DNA from 2 places in the Moorella naiadis (nom. illeg.) genome. Region 1 is predicted to be linked to the other one. Evidence: predicted binding sites of a transcription regulator. Region 1 holds the regulator's gene; the other holds the start of a gene.
What was found. The regulator HrcA, encoded in region 1, represses chaperone genes, less so after heat shock. The targets are predictions, from matches to a motif close to TGTTAGCACTCANCNNNGNTGAGTGCTAACA.
Positions count from the first base shown of each region.

Region 2: the regulator HrcA is predicted to act here: its motif matches at 5,475-5,505, upstream of groES (co-chaperone GroES).

Region 1 covers NZ_JAXGFQ010000006.1:10,675-18,534, forward strand. The annotation lists gene hemW (radical SAM family heme chaperone HemW) at 1-775, shown strand, start outside; gene hrcA (heat-inducible transcriptional repressor HrcA) at 877-1,911, shown strand; gene grpE (nucleotide exchange factor GrpE) at 1,984-2,718, shown strand; gene dnaK (molecular chaperone DnaK) at 2,711-4,570, shown strand; gene dnaJ (molecular chaperone DnaJ) at 4,584-5,732, shown strand; gene SDD30_RS05280 (16S rRNA (uracil(1498)-N(3))-methyltransferase) at 5,751-6,491, shown strand; gene mtaB (tRNA (N(6)-L-threonylcarbamoyladenosine(37)-C(2))-methylthiotransferase MtaB) at 6,887-7,860, shown strand, end outside.
Region 2 covers NZ_JAXGFQ010000012.1:46,678-54,537, forward strand. The annotation lists gene mreD (rod shape-determining protein MreD) at 1-413, shown strand, start outside; gene mrdA (penicillin-binding protein 2) at 374-2,437, shown strand; gene SDD30_RS09455 (septum site-determining protein MinC) at 2,583-3,032, shown strand; gene minD (septum site-determining protein MinD) at 3,054-3,845, shown strand; gene minE (cell division topological specificity factor MinE) at 3,864-4,157, shown strand; gene rodA (rod shape-determining protein RodA) at 4,287-5,423, shown strand; gene groES (co-chaperone GroES) at 5,538-5,822, shown strand; gene groL (chaperonin GroEL) at 5,883-7,502, shown strand.

The sequences.
Region 1 (7,860 bases):
GGTCCAATCCTTTGCTGATTACCTCCTGACGGCCATGGGCCGGATCCACCGCCGGCCGGATATTTACCAGGCTTACGATTTGGCCCGAGGAGCCGGTTTTAACAATATCAACCTGGATCTGATCTTCGGCCTGCCGGGCCAGAACCTGGCTGTCTGGCAGGCTACTTTAAAGGAAGCCATTGCTCTCCGGCCCGAGCATATCGCCACCTACGGGTTCCAGATCGAGGAGGGTACGCCCTGGGGGCGCCTGGCGGCCGCCGGCCAGCTCGATCATCCCGGCGAGGACCTGGAGCTGGCCATGTACCAGGAGGCCAGGGAAACCTTAGCGGCCGCCGGTTACCAACAGTATGAGATATCTAACTTTGCCCGGCCGGGGTACGAGTGCCGCCACAACCTCACCTACTGGCAAAACCAGCCCTACTTAGGGCTAGGGGTGGCGGCGGCTTCTTCCTGGCAGGGACAGCGCTGGCAGAATTATCGCGACCTGGAGCAGTACGGCGCAGCCGTAGCCGCCGGCCGGCTGCCCCGGGCGGAGATCGCGACCCTGACCCGGCACCAGCAGATGGGGGAGACCATGTTCCTGGGACTGCGCCTCTTGGAGGGCGTCGACCTGGAAGCCTTCAGGCGGCGCTTTGGGGCCGACCCCCGGCAGGTTTACGCCGGCGAGCTGGCCCCTTTGTACCAGGCCGGGCTGGTGGAGGAAAAAGGCGGCCGCCTGCGGCTGACGGCCAGGGGTTTGCCCCTGGCCAACGAGGTCTTCGTGGCCTTTGTCTAGGGGGCCTTACTTTTCCTTGACAAAACCCGAGGGGGGTGGTATGTTTTAGTTAAAGCACTTAGCACTCGTAACACAGGAGTGCTAACAAGAAGGTGAAAATCATGCGGATGGATGCGCGGAAACAAAAGGTCCTGGCGGCCGTTATCCAGGACTATATTCTGACGGGGGAACCGGTGGGTTCCCGTACCATTGCCCGGCGCTACAACCTGGGCGTCAGTCCGGCCACCATCCGGAATGAGATGGCCGACCTGGAAGAGATGGGCCTGCTGGAACAACCCCATACCTCGGCCGGCCGGGTGCCTTCGGATCACGGTTATCGTTACTATGTCGATTGTCTGCTGCCGCCGGCCAGCTTAACGCCGGAGGAAGAGGAGTATGTCCGCCGGCGCTATAACCAGAAAATGCTGGAGATCGAGCAGGTCCTGGCTGAGACAACCCGGCTCATCTCGGATATGACTTCCTATGCTGCCATTGCCCTGGGACCTGACCAGGGTCGGGCTTCCCTGGAGCAGGTCCAGGTCTTGCCCATCCAGGCGGTCAATAAAGCCCTGCTGGTTGCCATTACCAGTACCGGTGTCATAGAACACCGGGTCTTTACCGTGCCCGGGAATGTAACCCCGGCGGATTTGGAGCGGATCTCGCGGGTTCTCAATGCCCGCCTGCAGGGCTGGGCCCTGGATGACCTGCGCCGGATGGTTCTGGGCGATATCTTTCGCGAACTGGCCCAGCACCGCAACCTGGTCAACCTGGTCAAAGAATTGCTCCAGCAGATTCTATCCCTGGAGGGCGGGGAGAAGGTCTACCGGGATGGGACTCTCAATATCTTAAACCAGCCGGAGTTTAAGGACCTGGACCGGGTGCGGGGGGTGCTATCCCTCCTGGACAAAGATGAAGCCCTGCGGCGGATCTTTATGGCTATGCCGGCCAGTGGCCTCACCATCCGCATCGGCCAGGAAAATAGATTAGAGGGCATTGAAAACTGCAGTGTCGTGACCATTAGCTATGCTGTCGAAGGCAAGATTAAGGGCAAGGTAGGTCTGCTGGGGCCGACGCGGATGCAATATGCCCGGGCCATTTCGGTTCTCCGGTGTGTTGCGGATGCTTTATCCCAGACCCTGGAGCAGCTCTACCGGTAGTGTGAAGGGTCACCTGCAACCGGCCGGTGCCTTGGGGTGCTGGCTTTTTTTGCGAAAGGAGTGAAGGGCTGATTGGATTTAAAATTAACGGATCAGGATCGGCAGGAAATGCAGGCCGAGAAGTCCGGCCCGGAAAAGGGTCCACAGCCAGGCGAACCCGGGGTCACCGTGGAGCAACCCGTACCGCCGACCTCTGAGCTGGAACAGGACGGAAACCAACCGGGATCCGGACCGGAAGGGGCTGCTGCCACACCAGAGGAAGGGGAAGATACGACCGGGGTGGTCAGCAGGGAAGAATTAGACAGCCTGCGGGCGGAAGTGGCCAGCAAAACGGCGGCCCTGGCCGAATTACAGCAACGTTACCTGCGGCTGCAGGCGGATTTCGATAACTTCCGCAAGCGCACCCGCCGGGAACAGGAGGAATTAACCCGGCTGGCTGCCGCCCGCCTAATTAGCGGCCTCCTGCCGGTGGTGGATAACCTGGAACGGGCCCTGGCGACAGCGGCGGATAGTGAAGGTGCCGGGCTGGCCGCGGGGGTAGAATTGATTCAGCGCCAGTTAATGACCCTCCTGGAACAGGAGGGTTTGGCCCCGGTGGCAGCCGTGGGGCAGCCCTTTAACCCAGAATTACATGAGGCTGTAGCCCGCGAGGAAACAGAGGATCCGGAGCAGGCCAACCTGGTAGTGGCCGAATTCCGCCGCGGCTATACATTGCAGGGCAAACTCTTACGGCCGGCTATGGTCAAAGTGGCCGTTGCCGGCCCATCTGGTGAGGAAAACAGACAGGGGGTAGATCACAATGAGTAAAGTAATCGGTATTGACCTGGGGACGACTAACTCCTGCGTGGCTGTGATGGAGGGCGGGGAGGCGGTCGTTATCCCCAACGCCGAGGGTGGCCGGACCACACCGTCGGTAGTCGCCTTTACCAAAGAGGGTGAGCGCATCGTCGGCCAGGTAGCCAAGCGCCAGGCCATTACCAATCCCGACCGGACGGTAATGTCCATTAAGCGTCATATGGGAACCAATTATAAGGTCAAGATCGACAACAAGGAGTACACACCGCCGGAGATTTCGGCCATAATCCTGCAAAAGCTCAAGGCCGACGCCGAAGCCTACCTGGGGGAAAAGGTCACCCAGGCCGTCATCACTGTGCCGGCCTACTTCACCGACAGCCAGCGCCAGGCGACCAAGGACGCCGGCCGCATTGCCGGCCTGGAGGTCCTGCGGATTATTAATGAGCCCACCGCCGCCTCCCTGGCCTACGGCCTGGATAAAGGCGAGGACCAGACCATCCTGGTTTACGACCTGGGCGGGGGCACCTTTGATGTCTCCATCCTGGAACTGGGCGACGGCGTCTTTGAAGTCAAGGCCACCAGCGGTAACAACCGCCTGGGGGGCGACGATTTCGACCAGCGGGTGATGGATTACCTGGTGGATGTCTGCCGGCGGGAGCACGGCGTGGACCTAAGCCAGGATAAAATGGCCATGCAGCGTTTAAAGGAAGCTGCCGAAAAGGCCAAGATTGAGCTTTCCGGGATGACCAGCACCAATATCAACCTGCCCTTTATCTCGGCGACGCCCAACGGCCCCATCCATCTCGATGTCAACCTGACCCGGGCCAAGTTTGAAGAACTCATTGCCGACCTGGTGGAACAGACCGTGGGACCGACCCGCCGCGCCCTGGCCGATGCCGGCCTGGAACCCAAGGATATCGACAAGGTTTTACTGGTGGGCGGTTCGACCCGGGTGCCCCTGGTGCAGGAAACAGTGCGCAAGATCCTGAGCCAGGAACCCCATAAGGGCATCAACCCCGATGAATGTGTCGCCCTGGGGGCGGCCATCCAGGCCGGTGTCCTGGCCGGTGAGGTCAAAGACGTGCTGCTCCTGGACGTGACGCCCCTTTCCCTGGGCATCGAGACCCTGGGCGGCGTTTTTACGAAGCTAATCGAGCGCAATACTACTATTCCAACTTCCAAAAGCCAGATCTTCTCCACCGCCGCCGACAACCAGACCACGGTGGAGATCCACGTCCTCCAGGGCGAGCGGGCCATGGCCGCCGATAACAAGACCCTGGGCCGCTTCCAGCTGACGGGCATCCCACCGGCGCCCCGGGGCATACCGCAGATTGAAGTCAAGTTTGATATCGACGCCAACGGCATTGTCCACGTCTCGGCCAAGGATCTGGGTACCGGTAAACAGCAGGCCATAACCATCACCTCCTCCAGCGGCCTGAGCGAAGAGGAGATCCAGCGGATGGTCAAGGACGCCGAGGCTTCGGCCGAGGCCGACCGCCGCCGCAAGGAAGAAATCGAGACCCGGAACCAGGCCGACTCCCTCATCTACCAGACCGAGCGCACCCTGAAGGATTTTAAAGATAAAGCCGACCAGACTGATGTCGAGCGCATCGAAAAGGCGAAGAAGGAACTCCAGGACGTCCTGGACAGCAAGGATAGCGCCAAAATTAAGGAGAAAATGGAGGCCCTCTCCCAGGCCCTCTATACCCTGACCACTAAAGTTTACCAGCAGACTGGCGCTCAAGCCGGAGCCCAGGATCAGGGGGCAAGCCAGGGTCAGGGTAACGCCGGCGGCGAAACGCCCAAAGACGGTAACGTCTACGACGCCGATTATAAAGTCGTCGACGACGACAAGAAAGAATAGCCGGTGATCTGCCATGGCTAAGCGCGATTACTACGAGGTCCTGGGGGTTTCCCGGGATGCCTCGGAGGCGGAGATCAAAAAGGCTTACCGCCAGCTGGCGCGCCAGTATCACCCGGACATGAACCCCGGGGATAAAGAAGCCGAAGAGAAGTTCAAAGAGGTCCAGGAAGCCTACGAAGTCCTGAGTGACGCCGATAAAAGGGCCCGCTACGACCAGTTCGGCCACGCCGGTACCGAGGCCGGCGGGCCTGGCTTCGGCGGTTTTGACTTTGGCGGCGCCGGGGCCGATTTCGGGGGCTTCGGCGATATCTTTGACATGTTCTTCGGCGGGGGCCTGGGCGGTTCGGCCCGGCGCCAGGGACCCCAGCGCGGCGACGACCTGCGCCTGGATTTGGAAATCTCCTTTGAGGAAGCTGCCTTCGGGGTCGAGAAAGAGGTCGGTATACCGCGCCAGGAAAAATGCCCGGAGTGTAACGGCAGCGGGGCGGCACCCGGCAGCAAGCCCAAAACCTGTCCCACCTGCCATGGTACCGGGCAGATCCGCATCGCCCAGCGGACACCCCTGGGGCAATTCCAGACCATTCGCACCTGCCACCAGTGCCAGGGCCAGGGAACAATCATTGAAACGCCCTGTTCCCGCTGCCACGGCCGCGGGGTCGTCCAGCGGACTCGTAAGATTAAAGTCAAAATCCCGCCGGGGGTGGATACCGGCGCCCGGTTGCGGATGGCCGGCGAGGGCGAGGGTGGCCGTCGCGGTGGCCCGCCCGGGGATCTCTATATCTATATCAACGTCCGGCCCCATAAACTCTTCCAGCGGGACGGCTACGACGTCCTTTGCGAGGTGCCGGTTTCCATGGTTCAGGCTGCCCTGGGCGACAGCATCAGGGTGCCCACCCTGGACGGCAAAGTCGAACTCAACATCCCGCCCGGGACCCAGAGCGGTACCAGTTTCCGCCTGAAGGGCAAAGGCATTCCCCGTTTGAACGGCGTCGGCCGGGGCGACCAGCACGTCCGGGTCCACGTCGAGACGCCGACTAACCTTAACGAGAAACAAAGGGAGATCCTGCGGGAATTCGCCCAGGCCTACGGCACGGAACCCCGGGGGGCCAGGGAACAGGATAAAGGCTTTTTCCGTAAAGTAAAGGACGCCTTCATGGGCTAGTTACAGGGGGTGAGCCGTTTGGCCCACCATTTTTTTCTATCCACAGTGGCGGCTCCCGGAGAGATGGTGCTCCTGGAAGGGGAGAATGCCCACCACGCTGTCCGGGTCCTGCGTCTCCGCCGTGGGGAGAATATCACCCTGGCCGACAGCGGCGGCCGGGGTTATCGGGCCCGGATAGCCTCCGTCAACGGGGACCGGGTCGCCGTAGAAGTAACCGAGCCCCTGGCCAGCACCGAGCCCTCCCTCCGGGTAACCCTCCTCCAGGGCTGGCCCAAGGGGGACAAACTGGATTTAATCATTGAAAAGTGTACAGAATTAGGGGTAGCCAGGATTAGCGTCCTGACCACTGAACGTGCCGTCCCCCGGCCGGATCCGGCTGCCGCTGCCCGGCGCCGGGAACGCTGGCAGCAGAAGGCCCTGGCTGCCGCCCGCCAGAGCGGGCGGCACCGCATCCCGGAGGTCAGCGGGCCCCTGGGGCTGCTCGAGGCCCTGGCCGGCCTGGCACCGGGAAGCCTGCTGCTGGTACCCTGGGAAGAAGAACGTTCCCTGGGACTGAGGGACGTCCTGGCCCGGCTCCCGGCAGTCACGGAAGTCACCCTGCTGGTAGGACCCGAGGGGGGCCTCAGCCCGGCGGAGATCGAACTGATCCGGAACTACGGCGGCCGGCCCGTAACCCTGGGGCCCCGGATCTTGCGGACGGAAACCGCCGGCCTTGCCTGCCTGGCGGCCGTTATGTACGCCCTGGGCGACCTGGGGTAGTTCTCGGAGGAGGCTTGAAACACAGCAGGCCGCCGGGCGGAACTGTAAATAACTCGGGCGGAATTGAAAATAACCGTTGCTATAAGACAGGTACCGGCGGGTACAGGCGAAAGGCGATTTTGGTTTGAGGCGTTAGCAAACTCAGCGAAGCCGAACCGCGGCGGCGGTGAACGGGATGGGGATCGCTGCGTACCTTTAGAGACGAAGAGTAACACGCCCCGATGAGGTTATTTAAAGGGATGAAGCCCAGCCACCCCCGCCGCCGCGGGAGGCTGAGCGCCAAGTTTGCTAGCCGAAAACCACCGGAGCCTGAGCCTGTACCCGCCGGCACTATAGTATAGGATCCGTTCCAGTTTAGTAGACCCCTACTTTCACAGAAGGAAGGTGAATATCCGGTGCCAGCGCCCCGGGTAGCCCTGGCCAGCCTGGGCTGTAAAGTCAACCAGAACGAACTGGAAGCCATCAAGCACCTCTTCCTGGAGGCCGGCTACCAGGTGGTCCCCTTCCCGGAGGCGGCCGACGTATACGTCGTCCACACCTGTACGGTGACCCATATCAGCGACCGTAAATCACGCCAGTTGATCCGCCGGGCTATCCGGGCCAACCCCGGGGCAGTGGTGGCCGTCACGGGATGTTACGCCCAGGTGGCACCAGGGGAGGTTCTCTCCATCCCCGGCGTTGATCTGGTGGTGGGGACCAGGGACCGGCACCGCCTGGTCGAGCTGGTGGCCAAGGCCAGGGAGGCTGCGGCCCCCCTTAACTATGTCAAGCCCCACGCAAAGGGAGAAGCCTTCGAAGAGCTGCCCCTGGTAGAGGTCAGCCGTGCCCGGGCTTTCTTAAAAATCCAGGAAGGCTGCCAGGAATTCTGCACCTATTGCATCGTCCCCTACGCCCGTGGACCTTTACGCAGCCGGGAGCCTGAGGCGATCCTGGCCGAAGTGCAGCGCCTGGTAGCTGCCGGTTACCTGGAGATCGTCCTGACAGGGGTGCATACCGGCGCCTACGGCCGTGACCTGGACGGGGATATAAGCCTGGCCGCCCTCCTACAAAAGCTGGTCCAGGTGCCGGACCTCAGGCGGCTGCGTATCAGCTCCATTGATCCCCTGGACTTCACGCCGGAACTGCGGGCCGTCCTGATAAGGGAAGAGGTTATCTGTCCCCACTTCCACATCCCCCTCCAGAGCGGTGCTGACACCATCCTGGACCGGATGGGCCGGCGCTACACCGGCCGGGATTACCTGGAGCTGATTGCTGACTTGCGCGCCGGCCGGCCCGGGGCGGCCTTTACCAGTGACGTTATGGTCGGCTTTCCCGGGGAAACGGAAGCCATGTTTCAACAGACTATAGCCGTAGTCAAAGCAGCCGCCCT
Region 2 (7,860 bases), on a different contig from region 1:
TCTTAACAGTTATCCTGTCTATCTATGCCCTCCTTCAGGGTGCTCCCCGGGGTGCATCGCTGGGATTTGCCTACGGCCTCCTGGAGGATTTATACCTGGGCAAGTACCTGGGCCTCAATGCCCTGAGCAAGATGCTCACCGGTTATTTAGTAGGTTTAAGCAAGGATCGCCTTAACCAGGATAACTGGCTGGTTCCCGGTATCCTGGCCTTTTTCGCCACCATCGGCCAGGGTTTGCTTGTGCTTTTGTTGACCTACATCACCGGTCAAGGGTATCCCATGCTGGCCGGCTTGGAGGCCATTGTCCTGCCAATGGCCTTTTATGATGGCGGCCTGGCCTTGCTAGGCTATAACTTTTATCAGGGGGGGATAAGATGGGCAACCAGGAAAGGGAGGATTGGAAGCCATGGTTAAACCGCCGGCTTAAGGGCTATGTGGCAGCCCTCATCTTTATCTTCATCCTGCTGACCAGCCGTCTTTTCTTTCTCCAGATCGTCAGTGCCCAGGAGTTTACCAAACAGTCGACGGAGAACCGGATTCGCATCAACCCCATTGAGGCCCGGCGGGGCGACATCCTGGCCAGCGGTGGCGAGGTCCTGGCTACCAGCCAGCCGGTTTATGTGATTACTATTCGTAGTATGTCCAAGCAAAACAAGGATACAGTCATTAATAACCTGGCTGACCTCCTGGGGGACCCGGAGCTGACCCCGGCGGCAATTAGCGATTTAATAGATAAAAATCCCTTTCGCTACGAACCCACGGAGGTGAAGAGAATCCCGGCCAACGACCCGGCGGCGGCGGCCCTAATCGCCCGGCTGGAGGAACACCGTGAAGAGATACCTGGGGTCGATATCATTGAAGAGCCCCAGCGTTACTACCCCAACGGCCCCCTGGCCGGTCATATCCTGGGGTATGTCGGCCGGATAACCCAGGAGGAACTGGACGCCCATAAAGAAGACAACTACCGGCCCAATGCCATAATCGGCAAGAGTGGTATCGAGGGTTTCCTGGAGTACAGCAATATTAACGGCCAGGAGATGGGCCTGCGAGGTAAGGATGGGGCCGAACAGGTAGAAGTGGACGCCTTCAACCGTAAAGTCCGCGACCTGGTAACCCTGCCCCCTACCCCCGGGGACACAGTCCAGCTGACTATTAATTTTAAGCTCCAGCAGACCCTGGAGAAGGCCCTGGATCAGGTAATCGCCAACACCAAAAAAACAGATCCTGCGGCTGGGGGCGGGGCGGCCGTAGTTCTGGATGTTAAGACCGGGGCCGTCCTGGCCATGGCCAGCAAACCAGATATTGACCCTAATGATTTCGTTAACGGTAACTATGCTAAAAAAGCCAGCTACTACAATGACCCCCAGTTGCGGCCCCTCTTCAACCGCGCCATCCAGGGGGTTTACCCGCCGGGCTCGATTTTTAAGCCCATAACCGCTATGGCTGCCCTGAGTGCCGGCGTTATCACACCGTCAGATACTATCTTTGATCCCGGCCACTACTGGAAGCCGCCCTATATCACCTGCTGGGTGCCTTCGGGTCACGGCTATGTCAACCTCAACCGGGCCATGGCCGTCTCCTGTAACACATACTTTCAGTGGGCCGGGGACTTGGCCGGTATCGATAAGATCGATCAGGTCGGGCGCGAGTTTGGCCTGGGGCAACCGACGGGGATCGTCGGCCTGCAGGGAGAGGCCCGGGGCATCCTCCCCTCGCCCCAGTGGAAAAAGGAGCTCAATGCCCCAATCTGGGACCGGTGGCTCAAGAATCAAGAGGCAGCCATTGAAAAGAAATACGCCGGCCTCCTGGCAGCAGCCGGACCCGGCGAAAAGGACCGGCTGCTGCAGCAAAAGCAGAGCGAACTCAACGCGGTCAAGGCCAAGTATCAGATTAACTATAACTTTGATACCAACTGGCAGCCCTTTAATACCTTTAACACCGCCATGGGCCAGGGCGATAATAGCTATACCGTTATCCAGCTAGCCAACTATATCGCCACCCTGGCCAATGGCGGCACCCGCTGGCGGCCCTACCTGGTGGCCAAAATTGTTGGCGCCGACGGGTCCCTAAAGAAAGAGTACCAGCCGGAGGTGGCCGGCAAAGTAGCGGTTTCACCCCAGGTAATGGCCGAGACCCGGCGGGCCATGCTGGAGGCGACCCAATCCCGGGAAGGTACGGCCAGTTTCCTCTTTACCGATTTTCCGCCCAATATCCAGGTCGGCGCCAAGACGGGTACCGCCCAGACAGGAGCAACAACTAACGGCACTTTCGTGGCCTTCGCCCCCTACGACAACCCCCAGGTGGCCGTGGCGGTCGTTATTGAGCACGCCAAGCACGGCGGTGACTCCGCCGGGGTGGTGGCCCGAGAGGTCCTGGCCCAGTATTTCAACCTGCCGGATGTCCTGAATAAGCCGATTAATGGTGTTTCCGTGGAATAATGTCCACCGCTGTCTGTTTTTGCTGAGAAGACGGGGAAAAAAGGCCCCGTCTTTTTTCCTGTGGCGGCAGGATTTGCCTGATCGATGTAGAAAAATAACTAAGCCGAAGCGGATTTTGCCGCCTAGTATTAAGGAGGAAAAGGACGTGTTTTCTACCAATGAAGGCGAAACCGGGGTAGGCACTTCTCAGGGGGCAACGCAACCGGGTATCAGGGTCCAGCCCGGGCCGGACAACCATACCTTTCTGGTTTGTCGCACGGTACGTTCAGGGCAGGTCATTAAGTGCCCCGGTAACGTGGTGGTCATGGGGGATGTGCACCCGGGAGGTGAAATAATAGCTGCCGGCCATGTTATTATCATGGGTACCCTGAAGGGTGTAGTTCACGCCGGTGCCGAGGGGTATGAAGGGGCTGTCGTCCTGGCCTTTCGCCTGCAGCCCACCCAGCTGCGGATTGCCGGCTACATCAGCCGGGCTCCCGACGACGGCGATTACGCCGGGGGCGGGGGACCGGAAATGGCCCGGGTGCAGGAGGCCACTGTGGTTATTGAAAAGTACCAGCCCGGTAACGAGAAACGCTGGGTAAACCAAGCCTGACGCAGAAAGAGGAGGAACAACATGGGCGAAGTGATCGTCATCACTTCCGGTAAGGGAGGGGTTGGCAAAACAACCACTACTGCCAACCTCGGTACCGGTCTGGCCAATCTGGGTAAAAAAGTTGTCCTGGTAGATACCGATATCGGTTTAAGGAACCTGGACGTGGTCATGGGTCTGGAAAACCGGATTGTCTATGACCTGATTGATGTCGTTGAAGGGCGCTGCCGTTTAAAGCAAGCGCTGATTAAAGATAAAAGGCTGGAAAACCTCTACCTTTTGCCGGCCAACCAGACCCGGGACAAGACGGCCGTCAGCCGCCAGCAGATGATTGATCTGACCTCCCAGCTGCGGGAGGAGTTTGAATTCGTTCTTATCGACTGCCCGGCGGGCATTGAGATGGGTTTCAAGAACGCCATTGCCGGCGCCGAAAAGGCCCTGGTAGTGACGACCCCGGAGGTGGCCGCCGTCCGGGACGCCGACCGCATCGTCGGCCTGCTGGAGGCGGCGGAGATGGCAGCCCCCCGCCTGATTATCAACCGCCTGCGGCCGGATATGGTCCGCCGGGGGGACATGATGGATATTGAGGACATGCTGGAGATTCTGGCCATTGATCTCATTGGGGTGGTACCGGAAGACCAGTACATTGTCATTTCCACCAATCGGGGCGAACCGGCCGTCCTGGACAGGCATTCCCGGGCCGGTCAGGCTTACCGCAATATTTCCCGGCGCCTTATAGGCGAAGAGGTACCCTTCATTAACTGGGAGAATGGCAGTTTCATGACCCGGTTGAGAAAACTCATGGGTTTGGGCTAAAGAAGGGGGCGCGTCATAGTGCTGGAGTTTCTGCTGCGCTTTTTTGGCCGGGAAACTAGCAGTAAGAAGGTGGCCAAGGAACGGTTGCGCCTGGTGCTGGTCCATGACCGGGCCGGCGTTTCCCCCCACCTCCTGGAATCCCTTAAGAACGACCTGATTAGAGTTATCTCTGATTATATGGATATTGACACCAATGGCCTGGAGGTGAGCCTGACCCAAGAGAATGACGCGGTGGCCCTGGTGGCCAATATCCCCATCCTGCGGGTCAAGCGTACCTTTAAGACCATCCAGGAACCGGCCCTGAAGGCTTGAGCTGATCCCCCTCTCTGGGAGGGGGATTTCTTTTTACGATTTTCCTTTTACCGGTAGGGTTGTGGTATTTTGTTATGGTCCTGATGCCGGCGCTATAATATAATGGTGGGGTGAAGGCGGGGGAATTTGATGTTTGACCGTAGAATGTGGCGTAACCTTGATTACTATTTTGTCGGCGGTGTCATTGTCCTGCTGGCCGTTGGCCTGCTGGTTTTAAAGAGCGCTTCGGCCAACGTCATGCCCGATCCCAATTACTTTGTCAAAAAGCAGTTTATCTGGATTCTCCTGGGCCTGGCCGCCATGGCCTGTGTTCTGATGGTGGATTATGACCAGCTTAAGCGCTACCAGTTGCCCCTCTATGCCTTGAATATACTCATGCTGGCGGCGGTAGCCCTGGTCGGCCATGAAGCCAAGGGGGCCCAGCGCTGGATTGACCTGAAATTTTTCCTGCTCCAACCCTCGGAGTTTGCCAAGACCATTACCGTGATTACCCTGGCCTGTCTCTTGGATAAACGTCGGGGTAGGCTCAACCGCTGGCAGGATCTGTTCGTCCCCTTTCTTTATGTCGCCGTACCCCTGGTCTTGATTCTCAAACAACCCGACCTGGGCACAGCCCTGGTACTCCTGGCCATCCTTTTTGGCATGCTCTATGTGGGTGGCGCCAACCTGAAGCTCCTGCTCTTGATCTTTGGCGGCGGCCTGCTGCTGATAGGTCTGGGCCTTTTCGCCCACTTCCACTTTGGCCTGCACCTGCCTTTGCAGGATTACCAGATGCGGCGCCTGGTAGTCTTCTTGAACCCCTATAATGACGGCAAAGGGGGCATGGGGGAGGGCTACCACGTCATCCAGTCCCAGATCGCCATTGGTTCCGGCGGCTGGTGGGGGGTGGGCCTGTACCAGGGCTCCCAGGTGCAGCTGAACTTCCTGCCCGAGCACCACACGGACTTTATCTTCTCGGTGGTGGGCGAGGAACTGGGTTTTGTGCGAACGGTAGGGATTATCGCCCTGTACTTTCTGGTCCTGTACCGCATGGTTCGTATCGCTGGCCAGGCCAAGGATATGTTCGGCTCCCTGCTGGTGGGCGGGGTGGCCTCGATGCTGGCCTTTCATATCCTGGTCAACGTCGGCATGACTACGGGCATCATGCCGGTGACAGGCATCCCCCTGCCCCTTTTCAGCTACGGCGGCAGCGCCATGTTGGCCAACATGCTCGCCCTGGGGCTGGTTCTCAATGTCAACCTTCGGCGGCAAAAAATACTTTTTTAGGGGTTACTCCTATTGACAAGGGGTAACCCCTTGTGTATATTAATAATTGGCTGTTAGCACTTGAGTCCGGTGAGTGCTAACAAACCAGCAGCTTACGAAAGGAGGAGTTTTACCATGCTCAAACCACTTGCCGACCGGGTAGTTATCAAGGTTCTATCCGGCGAGGAAAAAACCCAGGGAGGTATCGTCTTACCGGATACCGCCAAGGAGAAACCCCAGGAGGGGGAAGTAGTCGCCGTCGGTCCGGGCAAAATCCTGGATAATGGCAGCCGCGTAACGCCGGAAGTTAAAAAAGGCGATGTCGTGGTATTTGCCAAGTACAGCGGTACCGAGGTTAAGTACGAAGGCCAGGAATACCTGATCATCCGTGACAGCGATATCCTGGCAATTAAAGAATAAGTAAAGAATAAGGTGGTTGCTAAATCTTTAACGAGCTAAAGCTAAAAGGAGGTAGTAGCTATGGCTGCTAAACAGCTGGCCTTTGATGTCGAAGCCAGGCGTTCTCTGGAAAAAGGTGTCAGCACCGTCGCCCAGGCAGTTAAGGTCACCCTGGGCCCCAAGGGGCGTAACGTAGTTCTGGAGCGTAAATTCGGTTCCCCGGTAATTACTAAAGACGGGGTTACGGTGGCCAAAGAGATTGAGCTGAAGGACCCCTATGAAAATATGGGTGCCCAGCTCTGCCGGGAAGTTGCCTCCAAGACCAATGATGTCGCCGGTGATGGGACAACCACCGCTACAGTCCTGGCCCAATCCATTATGCTGGAGGGCTTAAAGAACGTGGCTGCCGGCGCCAACCCCATCTTTGTCAAGAAGGGTATTGACCGCGCCGTAGAGACAGTGGTCGAGGAGATCAAGAAAATAAGTATTCCGGTAGAATCCAAGGAAAGTATCGCCCATGTCGCCTCCATAGCGGCCAACGAAAAGGAAATCGGCGAACTCATTGCCGACGCTATGGAGAAGGTGGGCAAAGACGGCGTCATTACCGTCGAGGAATCCAAGGGTACCGCCACCACCGTCGAGGTCGTGGAAGGTATGGAGTTCGACCGCGGCTACGTATCGCCGTATTTTGTCACCAATACTGAGGCCATGGAAGCCGAGTTCGAAGAGCCCTATTTACTTATCCATGAGAAGAAGATCTCGGCCATTAACGACCTGCTGCCCCTGCTGGAGAAGGTAGTCCGTACCGGCAAACCGCTGGTCATTATCGCTGAGGACATTGAGGGCGAAGCCCTGGCCACCCTGGTGGTCAATAAACTGCGGGGCACCCTGAACTGCGCCGCCGTCAAAGCCCCTGGCTTCGGCGATCGCCGCAAGGCTATGATGGAGGATATCGCCATCCTCACCGGCGGCACCTTTATCTCCGAGGATCTGGGAGTCAAACTGGAGAACATCGACCTGAACATGCTCGGCCGGGCTAAGAAGGTCAAGATTGCCAAGGAGAAGACCACGATCGTCGAGGGTTACGGCAAGAAGGAAGCCGTCGACGGCCGGGTAGCCCAGATTAAAAAGCAGATCGAAGAAACCGACTCTGATTATGACCGCGAGAAACTACAGGAACGCCTGGCCAAACTGGCCGGCGGCGTAGCCGTCATCCGTGTCGGTGCGGCTACCGAAACCGAACTGAAGGAAAAGAAACACCGTGTCGAAGACGCCCTGGCAGCCACCCGGGCGGCCGTGGAAGAGGGTATTGTCCCTGGCGGTGGCGCTACCCTGGTCCATGCCATTCCGGCTCTGGATCAGATCCAGGCTGAAGGCGATGAAGCCGTGGGTGTCCGCATTGTCCGCCGCGCCCTGGAGGAACCCTTGCGCCAAATTGCGGCCAACGCTGGTCTAGAAGGCTCGGTCATTGTGGAGCGGGTCCGCAGCGAGAAGCCGGGTATCGGCTTCGACGCTATCAGCGAGGAGTATGTGGACATGATAAAAGCTGGTATCGTTGACCCGGCCAAGGTCACCCGCAGCGCCCTGCAGAACGCAGCCAGCATCGCTGCCATGCTTCTGACCACTGAGGCCATCATCGCCGAGATTCCTAAGGAAGAAAAAGCCCCGGCCATGCCTCCCGGCGGCGGGATGGATTACTAGGCCGGCAGTTATTAGGAAAGCCAGGATTCGTTCCTGGCTTTTCTTTTTAGCAAGGCTGAGGAGCCGCTCATGGAGGCTAACCTCCGCTCCGGGGCGGGGCTGGCGGGTACAGGCGGAAGGCGACTTGGTTCGAGGCGTAAGCAAACTCAGCGAAGCCGCAGGGAGGCGGCGGTGAACGGGATGGGGATCGTAACGCAGGTTTAGGAACTAAGAGTTTCGCTCCCCGCTGTGATTATTCAAAGAGATAAAGTCAAGCCACCCCTGCCGCCGAGCAAGGCTGAGCGCTTAGTTTGCTAGCCGAGAACCATCGGAGCCTGGAGACTGTACCCCCCAGCCCCCAAGAAGCTGGAGTACAGAC